DNA from 3 places in the Nocardia sp. NPDC004123 genome. Region 1 is predicted to be linked to each of the others. Evidence: riboswitches for the same ligand, from Rfam matches in the RefSeq annotation. Region 1 holds a riboswitch; each other region holds the start of a gene.
The links. Region 1 has a riboswitch for S-adenosylmethionine ahead of ACWEQQ_RS32780 (ABC transporter substrate-binding protein). Riboswitches for the same ligand answer to the same signal wherever they lie in the genome.
Positions count from the first base shown of each region.

Region 2: another riboswitch for S-adenosylmethionine. It lies ahead of ACWEQQ_RS01095 (amino acid ABC transporter permease); the one in region 1 lies ahead of ACWEQQ_RS32780 (ABC transporter substrate-binding protein).
Region 3: another riboswitch for S-adenosylmethionine. It lies ahead of ACWEQQ_RS00345 (aminotransferase class V-fold PLP-dependent enzyme); the one in region 1 lies ahead of ACWEQQ_RS32780 (ABC transporter substrate-binding protein).

Region 1 covers NZ_JBSGGG010000026.1:6,132-9,396, reverse strand. Annotated here, with positions in the region: gene ACWEQQ_RS32785 (ABC transporter permease) at 1-661, opposite strand, end outside; gene ACWEQQ_RS32780 (ABC transporter substrate-binding protein) at 662-1,822, opposite strand; SAM riboswitch class IV at 1,986-2,102, opposite strand; gene ACWEQQ_RS32775 (SLOG cluster 4 domain-containing protein) at 2,196-2,678, shown strand; gene ACWEQQ_RS32770 (HAD family hydrolase) at 2,731-3,265, opposite strand, start outside.
Region 2 covers NZ_JBSGGG010000001.1:242,456-245,720, reverse strand. Annotated here, with positions in the region: gene ACWEQQ_RS01105 (hypothetical protein) at 1-437, shown strand, start outside; gene ACWEQQ_RS01100 (flavin reductase family protein) at 581-1,129, shown strand; SAM riboswitch class I at 1,232-1,324, shown strand; gene ACWEQQ_RS01095 (amino acid ABC transporter permease) at 1,333-2,229, shown strand; gene ACWEQQ_RS01090 (amino acid ABC transporter ATP-binding protein) at 2,226-2,990, shown strand; gene ACWEQQ_RS01085 (ABC transporter substrate-binding protein) at 3,019-3,265, shown strand, end outside.
Region 3 covers NZ_JBSGGG010000001.1:64,641-67,905, reverse strand. Annotated here, with positions in the region: gene ACWEQQ_RS00345 (aminotransferase class V-fold PLP-dependent enzyme) at 1-1,177, opposite strand, end outside; SAM riboswitch class IV at 1,234-1,347, opposite strand; gene ACWEQQ_RS00340 (class I SAM-dependent methyltransferase) at 1,412-1,867, opposite strand; gene ACWEQQ_RS00335 (NADP-dependent oxidoreductase) at 2,318-3,262, shown strand.

The DNA.
Region 1 (3,265 bases):
TGCCGACGATGCCACCGCTGGTCGGCGAGATGTTCGAGTTGTAGAGGCCGACGAAGATGCCCGCCAGCCCGCCCAGTCCGGAGGCGATGGCGAAGGCCAGCGACTGCACCCGGCCCACACCGATGCCCATCTGCGCGGCGGCGTCCGGGTCCTGCGCGGTGGCGCGAATGGCCAGGCCGTGGCGGCTGTAGCGCAGGAACGCCCACAGTCCCGCCATCACCGTGAGAGTGAGGGCGAACATGACCACGTCGGAGGTGCCGAACCGCACGCCGCCGGCCCGGAAGTTGTTGGTGGGCAAAACATCTGGGAAGGGCCGGGTGTCGGGTCCGAATACCAGGGCGACCACGTTCTCGATGATCAGCCCGACCGCCACCGTCGCCAGCAGGGCGGCAATGGCCGGGGCCCGCCGCAGCGGCCGCACCGCCAGGATGTCGATGGCGACGCCGACCAGCGCCGTCGCCGCCACCACCACGATCAGCGCGGCCCACCAGGGCACGCCGTGCTGGGCGATCAGCCACCAGCCCAGCACCGAACCGAACGCGAAGATCGAGCCGTGCGCGAAGTTGATGACATTGCTGACCCCGAAGATGAGGGTGATGCCCACGGCGATGAGCGCGTACGCATTGCCGTGCACCAGACCCGCGATGAGCGTGTCGAACATCTATTTGGCGCTTCCGACCGGCACGAATTTGCCGCTGCGCAGTTCCAGCTCGATCGGCTTCACGCCGGTGGGCCGTCGCGTCTGCTGATCGAAGGCGAAGGTGCCCAGCCCGATTCCGTCGAAGTCCTTGATCTCGCGCAGGCCCTTCAGCACGCCCTCGCGAGTGGCGCCGCCGGTCTTGGCGGCCTTCACCAGCACGTTCAGCGCGTCGTAGGCGTAGACGTTGAAATCGCCGGGGTCCGTATTGAACTTGGCCCGGAACTTGGTGACGAAGCTCTGGATCTTGGGGCTCGGATCCGACGGTGTGAAGACGCCGTTCACGATGTCGCCCTCGGCCGCCGCACCCGCCAGATCGATGAACTGCGGGGTGTTCTGGCCGGCGAAGAGCTGCCCGGTGAACCCGACATCACGCAGCTGCTTGACCACCAGCGCGCCGTCCGGGCCGTAGCCGAGGTGCACGAAGGCGTCCGGGTTGGCGTCGCGGCCCTTGATCAGCACCGGCCGGAAGTCCTGCGAATCCGGCAGGATGGCCGAGGAGTAGGCGATCTCGATGCCCTTCTCCTTGGCGAACTGCTCGAAGAATTTGAAAGCCTGCTTGCCCCAGTCGGTTTCGAGGTAGACGACGGAGACCTTCTTCGCCTTGGACCGCACCCACTCGGCATTGCGCTCCATGTACACGTCCAGCGTGATGGAGGGGCTCCAGGAGTAGTCGCCGCCCTTGGTGAAATCCACCGAGGAGTTGGTGAACCCGTACTGCACCAGCTTGCCGCGGTTGTACACCGGCGAGGCCGCGATGGAGGCGGGCGAGGAGAAGTCGCCGAGCTCGGCGATGATGGACTTGTCGCCCACGAACTTGGTGGCGATCGGCACCGTCTGCTTCGGATCCGACTGCGAATCCTCCCATTTCAGCGCGACCTTCTTGCCGTCGATCCCGCCCGCCGCATTGATCTCGTCCAGGGCCAGGTCGAAGCCCTGCTGCCAGAGCCGCCCGTACTCGGCCGACCCGCCCGTCTTCGGGCCCGACACCCCGAAGTACACGGTGTCCGCCTTGCTGTCCGACGACTCGTTCCCGCACGCCGACAGCAGCCCCGCCACCGCGGTCGCCGCCGCCACACCCACCAACACCCGGAATCCACGCGACCCGGACCAGTTCCTGCTCATTGCTACCTCTGCACTCGTGCACCGACACCGCGCCGGGGCATGGGGACTCGACCGCGACCGCCGAAGGCGTACGGTGCGGGAAAGAGAATCGCCCGCATGGAATTCGGGCGCCGGGCCTCAGCCGTTGGCCGGGCGGCATCCAGACATGGACCTGTGCTCCTTCGACTAGCGCTTGCGGGGTCCGCGTGGACGCCGCCTGGTCGTCACCCGGGGCACCCCACCGCCGCGCGAGGGTTGCCGATCAGCGAGCCGGGGCTCGAACATGCTGATACTCGTGACCGTGGGCAGAACGGTAGCCGCGGCCACCCCGCGCCGACACCATTCGAATCACCCTGATGCCAACGACCCGTCCGCACCGACGAGAGGAAAGCCCTTGCCACCCCTACAAATTGCCGTCTGCGGCCCCAGCACCTGCACCGACTCCGAGTCCACGGCCGCCCGCGAGGTGGGCCGGCTGCTCGCCGCGGCGGGTGCGACCGTGCTGTGCGGTGGCGGTTCGGGCGTGATGGCCGCGGTCACCGAGGGCGCTTCCGGCGCAGGCGGACTCGTCCTCGGCATCCGTCCCGACACGGATCGTGACGCGGTCTGCCCGGGCCTGTCCGCGGCGATCTATACGAATATGGGTGAGGCCCGCAATACGATCCTGGTGGCCTCGGCCGACGCGGTCATCGTCATCGGCGGCTCGTGGGGCACCCTGTCCGAGCTGGCATTGGCGAACCACCGCGGTGTCCCGGTCGTATCACTGCGCGGCTGGCAGGTACGCGATGCCGACGGCCACGCGGTCGACACCTCGATCCCCGCCCTCGACCCCTCGCACGCCGTGGCCCTCGCGCTCGCCCCGCCGATCTATCCGTGAGCACCCGCACCGCGCGCGGCCGGTGCGCCGAGAGCGGTTGCGAGTCGGCCGGTTACGCGGCGAGGTGGGCGGCCAGCCAGCGCGGGAACTCGGTCAGATCGCCGAGCACCACATCCGCGCCCGCGGCCGACAGCTCCTCGGCCGCATAGGGCCCGGTGGTCACCGCCACCGACACCGCGTCGGCCACCTTGGCCGCCCGCACATCGCCGAGATGATCCCCCACATAGATCGAGGCCCCGCGCTCGCGCAGCACCTCGCCCTTCTCCTCCGCCCAGGCCCCGCCGACCAATTCGTCGACCGCCAGCCCGAGATGATCGAGATGCAACTGCGCGTGCGGCCCGTTCTTCGCCGTGATCACCAGCACCCGCCCACCGGCCCGATGCACCGCCGCCAGCGCGTCGACCACCCCCGGCAGATGCTCCGCCGCGTGCACCGCCAGATCCGGATACAACTCCCGGTACATCGCGACGATCCCCGGCACCTCGTGCTCCGGGAACCACTGCGCCGCCTCGTGCGCCAGCGGCGGCCCGAGCCGCGACACCACCAGCTCCGAATCGATCGCCACCCCGGTCCTGGCGGCCACCGCA
Region 2 (3,265 bases), on a different contig from region 1:
CGATCGCCGCGGAGATCGCCGACCACACCGCGACCCTGACCCCGCAGTACGACACGGATCACGCGGTCTACAAGCCGATCAACCTGCCCTACGAAGACCAGGCTCCGTGGAAGTCGGACTACGACCGTGAACAGGCCGCCTGGAACCGCCTGAAGGACACCATCTCCACCGGCGCCACCATCGGCACCACGGTCGGCGCGCTGGGTGGCGCGGCCATCGGCTGCATCGCCGGCATCGGCGTGGGCCTGGTCGCCACCGGCGCCCTGGCCACCCTGTTCGGCCTCGGCCCGCTCGGCGGCTGCATCCTGGGCGCCGCCACCGTCGGCTTCCTGGGCACCATCGCCGGTCAGCTGTTCGTGACCGCGCCGATCGCCATCGCCGCCGCCTACAACTACTTCGTCACCATCAACCAGCCGCACATCGAGGCGCCGAAGTAATCATCGCGAGGATCCCCGACCCCCGTCCGGCGCCTGCCGGGCGGGGGTTTCGCATTGTCCCGCACCGGGATCGCGGCCGCCGACTTGCAATCGAGGTGAATGCAATCCTGTCCTGGCGCGTACGGCGGTGCTGAAGTGGGGCAATGGGCGAGCTGACCTCGATTCACGGCGCGGCTGCCGCGCTCACTCCGGTCGACGGGACCGATCTGCGGCGGACCTTTTCGCACTTTCCCAGCGGGGTGGTGGCCGTGTGCGCGCGCCTCGGCGGGACACCGTACGGCCTGGTGGCGAGCACCTTCGTGCCGGTCTCTCTGGACCCGCCGCTGGTGTCGATCTGCATTCAGTATTCGTCGGAGACCTGGCCGCGGCTGGAGCAGGCGAGCCGTTTGGGCCTGAGCCTGCTCAGCAGCGAGCAGGAGCCGGCGGCGCGCGGGCTGAGCTCGCGGCGGGGAGACCGCTTCCGCAATGTCGACCTGCACCCCGGGAACGGGAACGCGGCGTTCGTCGCCGGGGCCACGGCATGGCTGGAAACCTCGGTGCACGAACAGGTTCCGGCCGGTGATCACGCGGTGGTGCTGCTGCGGGTGCACCGGCTCGGCACGCACCCCGATTCCGAGCCGCTGGTCTTCCACCGCAGCGGTTTCCGCGCCCTCTACGACCGGGCCCCCGAGCGCGACGAGGCCGCGGGCTGATTTCCCCGTTTCCACCGGAATTCCGGAAAACGACTGTCATGCAATTGAATTCACGTTGATCGGGACCGGCGACATACGCCGTCGGAATTCGTAGTGTCGTCTACACCATCCAGAGCGATCGAGAGACCCGGCTCGCAGACATCGCAGCAACCCCCGCGCACGTGGTGCGGGTGCTTCCGCCGGGACCGATGGAGGACGAATCCATGAGTACGCTGGCGGCGCCCACGCAGACGGAGCCCGGAGCCGAACACCGCGACGGGGATCTGCCGATCGTCCGCGCCCGCCACCCGTGGCGCTGGGTCACCGCGGCGATCGCGCTGGTGCTGGTCGCGCAGTTCGCGCACGGGCTGATCACCAATCCGGGCTGGGACTGGGGAACCTTCGCGCAGTATGTCACCGCGAAGTCGGTGTTGTCGGCGCTGAAGGTGACGCTGGAGCTGACCTTCTGGGGCACCCTGCTGGGCTTCTTTCTCGGTGTCTGGCTGGCCGTGGGCCGGCTGTCGAAGAACCCGGTGCTGCAGGCGATCTCGTGGACCTATGTCTGGGTCTTCCGGTCGATCCCGCTGATCGTGCAGTTGCTGTTCTGGTTCAATCTGGCCTACCTGTACAAGACGCTGTCGCTGGGCGTTCCGTTCGGGCCGGAGTTCGCGCGATTCCAGACCAATGGCGTGATCAGCGGATTCAGCGCGGCTGTCATCGGTTTGGCGCTGCATCAGGCCGCGTATTCGGCGGAGATCATCCGGGCCGGGATCGTCTCGGTCGACGAGGGCCAGTGGGAGGCGGCCCGGTCGCTGGGCCTGCCCTGGCGGCGGCAGTTCTTCACGATCGTGGCGCCCCAGGCGATGCGCGGAATTCTGCCGAATGCCGCCAACGAGGTGATCAGCCTTTTCAAGGGCACCTCGATCGTGTCGACCATGGCGATTGCCGAGCTGTTCTATCAGGTGCAGGTCATCTACGGCCGCAATGGTCGGGTGGTGCCGCTGCTCATGGTGGCCACGGTCTGGTACATCCTGCTGACCACCGTGCTGAGCGTCATTCAGTTCTATATCGAACGGCACTTCTCGAAGGGCCGTCGTTCGAAGGCCGGTGATCGGCGATGACCGAGTTCGCGATCGAATTGCGCGGCATCCGAAAGTCCTTCGGCCGCACTGAAGTGCTCCGAGGCATCGACTTGGCGGTGCGCCCCGGCGAGGTGACGGTGATCCTGGGCCCGTCGGGTTCGGGCAAGTCGACGCTGCTGCGCACGATCAACCACCTCGAGCAGGTGGACGGTGGCACCGTGCGGGTCGGCGGCGAGCTGGTCGGCTACCGGCGCAAGGCTGGCAAGCTGCACGAGCTGCACGAACGCGAGATCCTGCGGCAGCGGGCGCGCATCGGATTCGTGTTCCAGAACTTCAATCTCTTTCCGCACCTGACGGTTCGGGAGAATGTGGCGCTCGCGCCCGTGGCCGCGCAGGGCCGCTCGAAGGCCGAGGTGAACGCCGAGGCGCTGGAGTTGCTGGCGCGGGTCGGCCTGGCGGACAAGGCGGACGAGTATCCGAGCCGGTTATCGGGTGGGCAGCAGCAGCGCGTGGCCATCGCGAGGGCGCTCGCCCTGCGGCCGGAGGTGGTGCTGTTCGACGAGCCCACCTCCGCGCTGGATCCCGAGCTGGTCGGTGAAGTCCTCGATGTCCTCGAGGATCTGGCGCGCGGTGGTTCGACCCTGGTGATCGTCACCCACGAGGTCGGTTTCGCTCGCGAGGTCGCCGACACCGTGGTGCTGATGGATGCCGGCCGCATCGTCGAGCAGGGTCCGCCCGCGCAGGTGCTGGACAACCCGTCGCACCCGCGCACCAAAGCCTTTCTCGCGCACGTCCTCTGACGTGTTCCCACTAGGTAAGGAAGAGCCCATGTCCCTGGCGAGCCGTCGCAGACGGACCAGAGTCCTGATCGCCGTCACGCTGCTGAGTCTGCTGGCGGGCGGCTGTGGCAAGGGTGATGGCGGCACCAGCGACACGCGCAGTGTGAACGGCGTTACCTATGACCTGTCACCGGAGCAGAAGGGGCGCATTCACGCCGGCAAGGTGGATTCGATTGCCGCGCAGGTCCCGCAGGCCATTCGCGACCGCGGCACGCTGGTGGTCACCGGCACTGTCG
Region 3 (3,265 bases), on a different contig from region 1:
GGCGGTCGACGTCGGCGGCGGTGGTGCCCAGGCCGATGCTGGCGCGCAGGGCGGCATCGACACCGAGGCGGGACAGCAGCGGGTGAGCGCAGAAGCGGCCGTCGCGCACCCCGATGCCGTGCTCGGCGGAGAGGTAGGCGGCCACCTGGCCGGGCTCGAAGCCGTCGACGGTGAAGGCGACAATGCCGACCGCGTCGGTGCTGTCGCGCCAGATCCGCAGGAAGTTCACGCCCGGAACGGTTTTCAGGCCGTAGCGCAGGCGGTGGGTGAGGTACTGCTCATGCTCGAGCACGGTGGTCTCGTCCAGCTCGGCGAGGGCGTCGCAGGCCGCGGCCAGGGCGGCGACGCCCAGCACGTTCGGGGACCCGGCCTCGTGGCGCTGCGGGGCGGGAGCCCATTCGACGCTCTCGGTGCTCACCGAGCGCACCGCGCCGCCGCCGGCCAGGTAGGGCTCGGCCGCGTCCAGCCAGTCCCGGCGGCCGGCCAGCACGCCCGCGCCGAACGGGGCATAGGTCTTGTGACCGGAGAAGGCCAGGTAGTCGATGCCGGTGGTGCGCAGGTCGATTCGGCGGTGCGGGGCCAGCTGGGCGGCGTCCACCAGGATGCGGGTGCCGCACTGGTGGGCGATCCAGGCCAGCCGCTCCAGCGGCAGCAGTTCGCCGGTCACATTGGAGGCGCCCGTAACCGCCAGCAGCGCAGCGGGTTTCGAGCACAGCTCGGCGACCAGGCGCTGGATGGTCTCCTCGATGGTCTCCGCGACCGGAACCACCCGGCGGCCGCGCCGGGTCCAGGGCAGCAGGTTGGCGTGGTGCTCGACGTCCAGCACCACGGTGTCACCGGGCACGCAGGCGGCGAGCAGGTTCAGTGAGTCGGTGGTGTTGCGGGTGAACACCACCACCTGGTCCTCGGCCGCGTTCAGGAAGCGGGCGACCGAACCGCGGGCCGACTCGTAGCAGTCGGTGGAGACCCGGGAGGCGTAACCCGCGCCGCGGTGCACGCTGGCGTAGTAGGGCAGCAGATCCGCGACCCGGTCGGTGACCTGCCGCAATGCGGGTGCGCTGGCGGCGTAGTCGAAGTTGGCGTAGCCGGCCGTCCCGCCCTGGACCAGCGGGACCCGCAGGTCACAGCCGGAGACATCGGCGAGGGCGGCACAGGTCTGGTCGGCGAAAGCAGTCATCACGAAATCCCGTCGGATTCATGGACGCGCGATCGGGAAAAGAGAAATCGATCGAGAGTCCGCGCTTGCCGCGCCCGGTCGGGCGTCGGCCCGGTCGTCACCCGGAGCACCCCACCGCGGAGGAGGGTTGCCGACCAGCAAGCCGGGGCTTCGCGCTGGTACTCATGACCTGATTGCAGAGACTGGCAGACGGCTCGCGGGCTTGTCAACCCCGCCCGGTCGTGGCGGCCGCCGTCACGATTTGCGAGCCGCCACGCAGCGTTCCAGGTCGGGCACCCGGACGTCGCGCCCGATCGGGTCGAGATAGCTCGCGGTGTACTCCGGTCCGCCCGCTTGCTCGACCTCGCACCAACCGTGGTCGGCCAGCAGTGCCGGGACCTGGTCCGGATGCAAACCGAAGGTCCAGAGTCGTTGCCGCGCCACGAATCTGCGGTAGGTGGCGGCGCAGCCCTGGAGGTTGGTGCCGTCCAGAAAGTCCTGCCGGATGTAGCTGAAGATGAGCTCGCTGCCGGTGGGGGCCTCGGCGAGAGCTGAAAAGGTGGCGCGCACAGCGGGTTCGGTCAGGTACTGCGTGACGCCCTCCCCGAGGGAGAGGGTCCTCGCGTCGGTGCGGTAGCCGTGCTCGGTCAGCGCGGTGCCGAGGTCATCGGTTTCGAAGTCGATCGAGACCTGAGTCATGTTGTCGGGCAATGCTATTCGCTTCCGCCTCCCAGGCGCCGACTCCCTCTCGGCTCATGCCCGCGCGCAGTAGGCGTCGCCCGGCGGGTCGGCGCGCGATCGACCGCCACGCGGCGGGCAGCATGCGGATGGCCAATTGGTCTGCCAGCAGCCGATTACTTCACGCGGGCCACGGTCGCGCTGCGGGAGGCTGCGCACGACATGCTGGAGCGTCGCGGGTCGGTGTGACGAACGGCGCGACCGTTGTGACTCGCAGCCGCCTTCCCGGCCGGCCTCCGGCCGTCCCTACTTGGTGCTCCAGGCGCGTCCGCAGGCCCATCGGCGCAGGTAGCATGGGCTGCGCCCGCGCGTGTGATGTGCAGTTCGCACGATGTCGCGCCGCGGGGTGTCTGCTACAAGTTCGGTTCTTCCGGATCTTCCCGACCACGTGGCCGCACGGCCTGGATACAGGGAGGTATTCACATGAAGGCGATCGTGGTGACGGACCGGGCCGCTGGAACGGCCGGGATGACGTTGGTGGAGCGGCCCGATCCGGATGCGGCGAGGTTCGCGAGCCTCTCGGGCGCGAGCTACGGCGATGTCATCGTCGAGGTTCATGCGTCGGGATTCACCGGGGATGAGTTGGAGTGGCCCTCGACCTGGGTCGATCGGCTCGGCCGGGACCGGACGCCGTCGATCCCCGGGCACGAGCTGGCCGGGGTGGTCAGCGCTCTCGGCTACGGCACAACCGGCCTGTCGGTGGGGCAGCGGGTGTTCGGGCTGACGGACTGGACTCGTGACGGCACGCTGGCGGAGTACGTGGTCGTCGAGGCACGTAATCTCGCGCCGCTGCCGGGCGACATCGACTTCACGGTGGGCGCGGGCGTCACGATGGCGGGCTTGACCGCCTGGCAGGGGCTGTTCGAGCACGGCCGCCTTCAGGCGGGGCAGAGCGTCCTCGTGCACGGTGCGGCCGGCGTAGTCGGGTCGATGGCAGCCCAGCTCGCACGTGAGGCCGGCGCCTACGTCATCGGCACCGGGCGCGCGGCCGGCCGGCAGACCGCGCTCGACTTCGGGGCGCACGAGTTCGTCGACCTTCAGAACGACTCTCTGGACGACATCGGCGGAGTCGATCTGGTCTTCGATGTCCTCGGCGGAGACATCCAGAAGCGGTCGGCGGATCTCGTTCGAGCCGGAGGAACGCTGGTGACCGTCACCGGGCCGCCCGAGGCGCGACCCGCCCACGGACTGGCGATCGACTTCGTCGTCGTATCCGACCGCACCCAACTCGGTGAGATCGCCCAGCGGGTGCGCGACGGACGAGTGCGGACGAACATCGGCACGGTTGCGACCCTCGACGACGCCGTCGCCGCCTTCAACCTGACCGAGCGACGCAAGGGTAAGACGGTCATCCGCGTTCGTCCGTGAGGA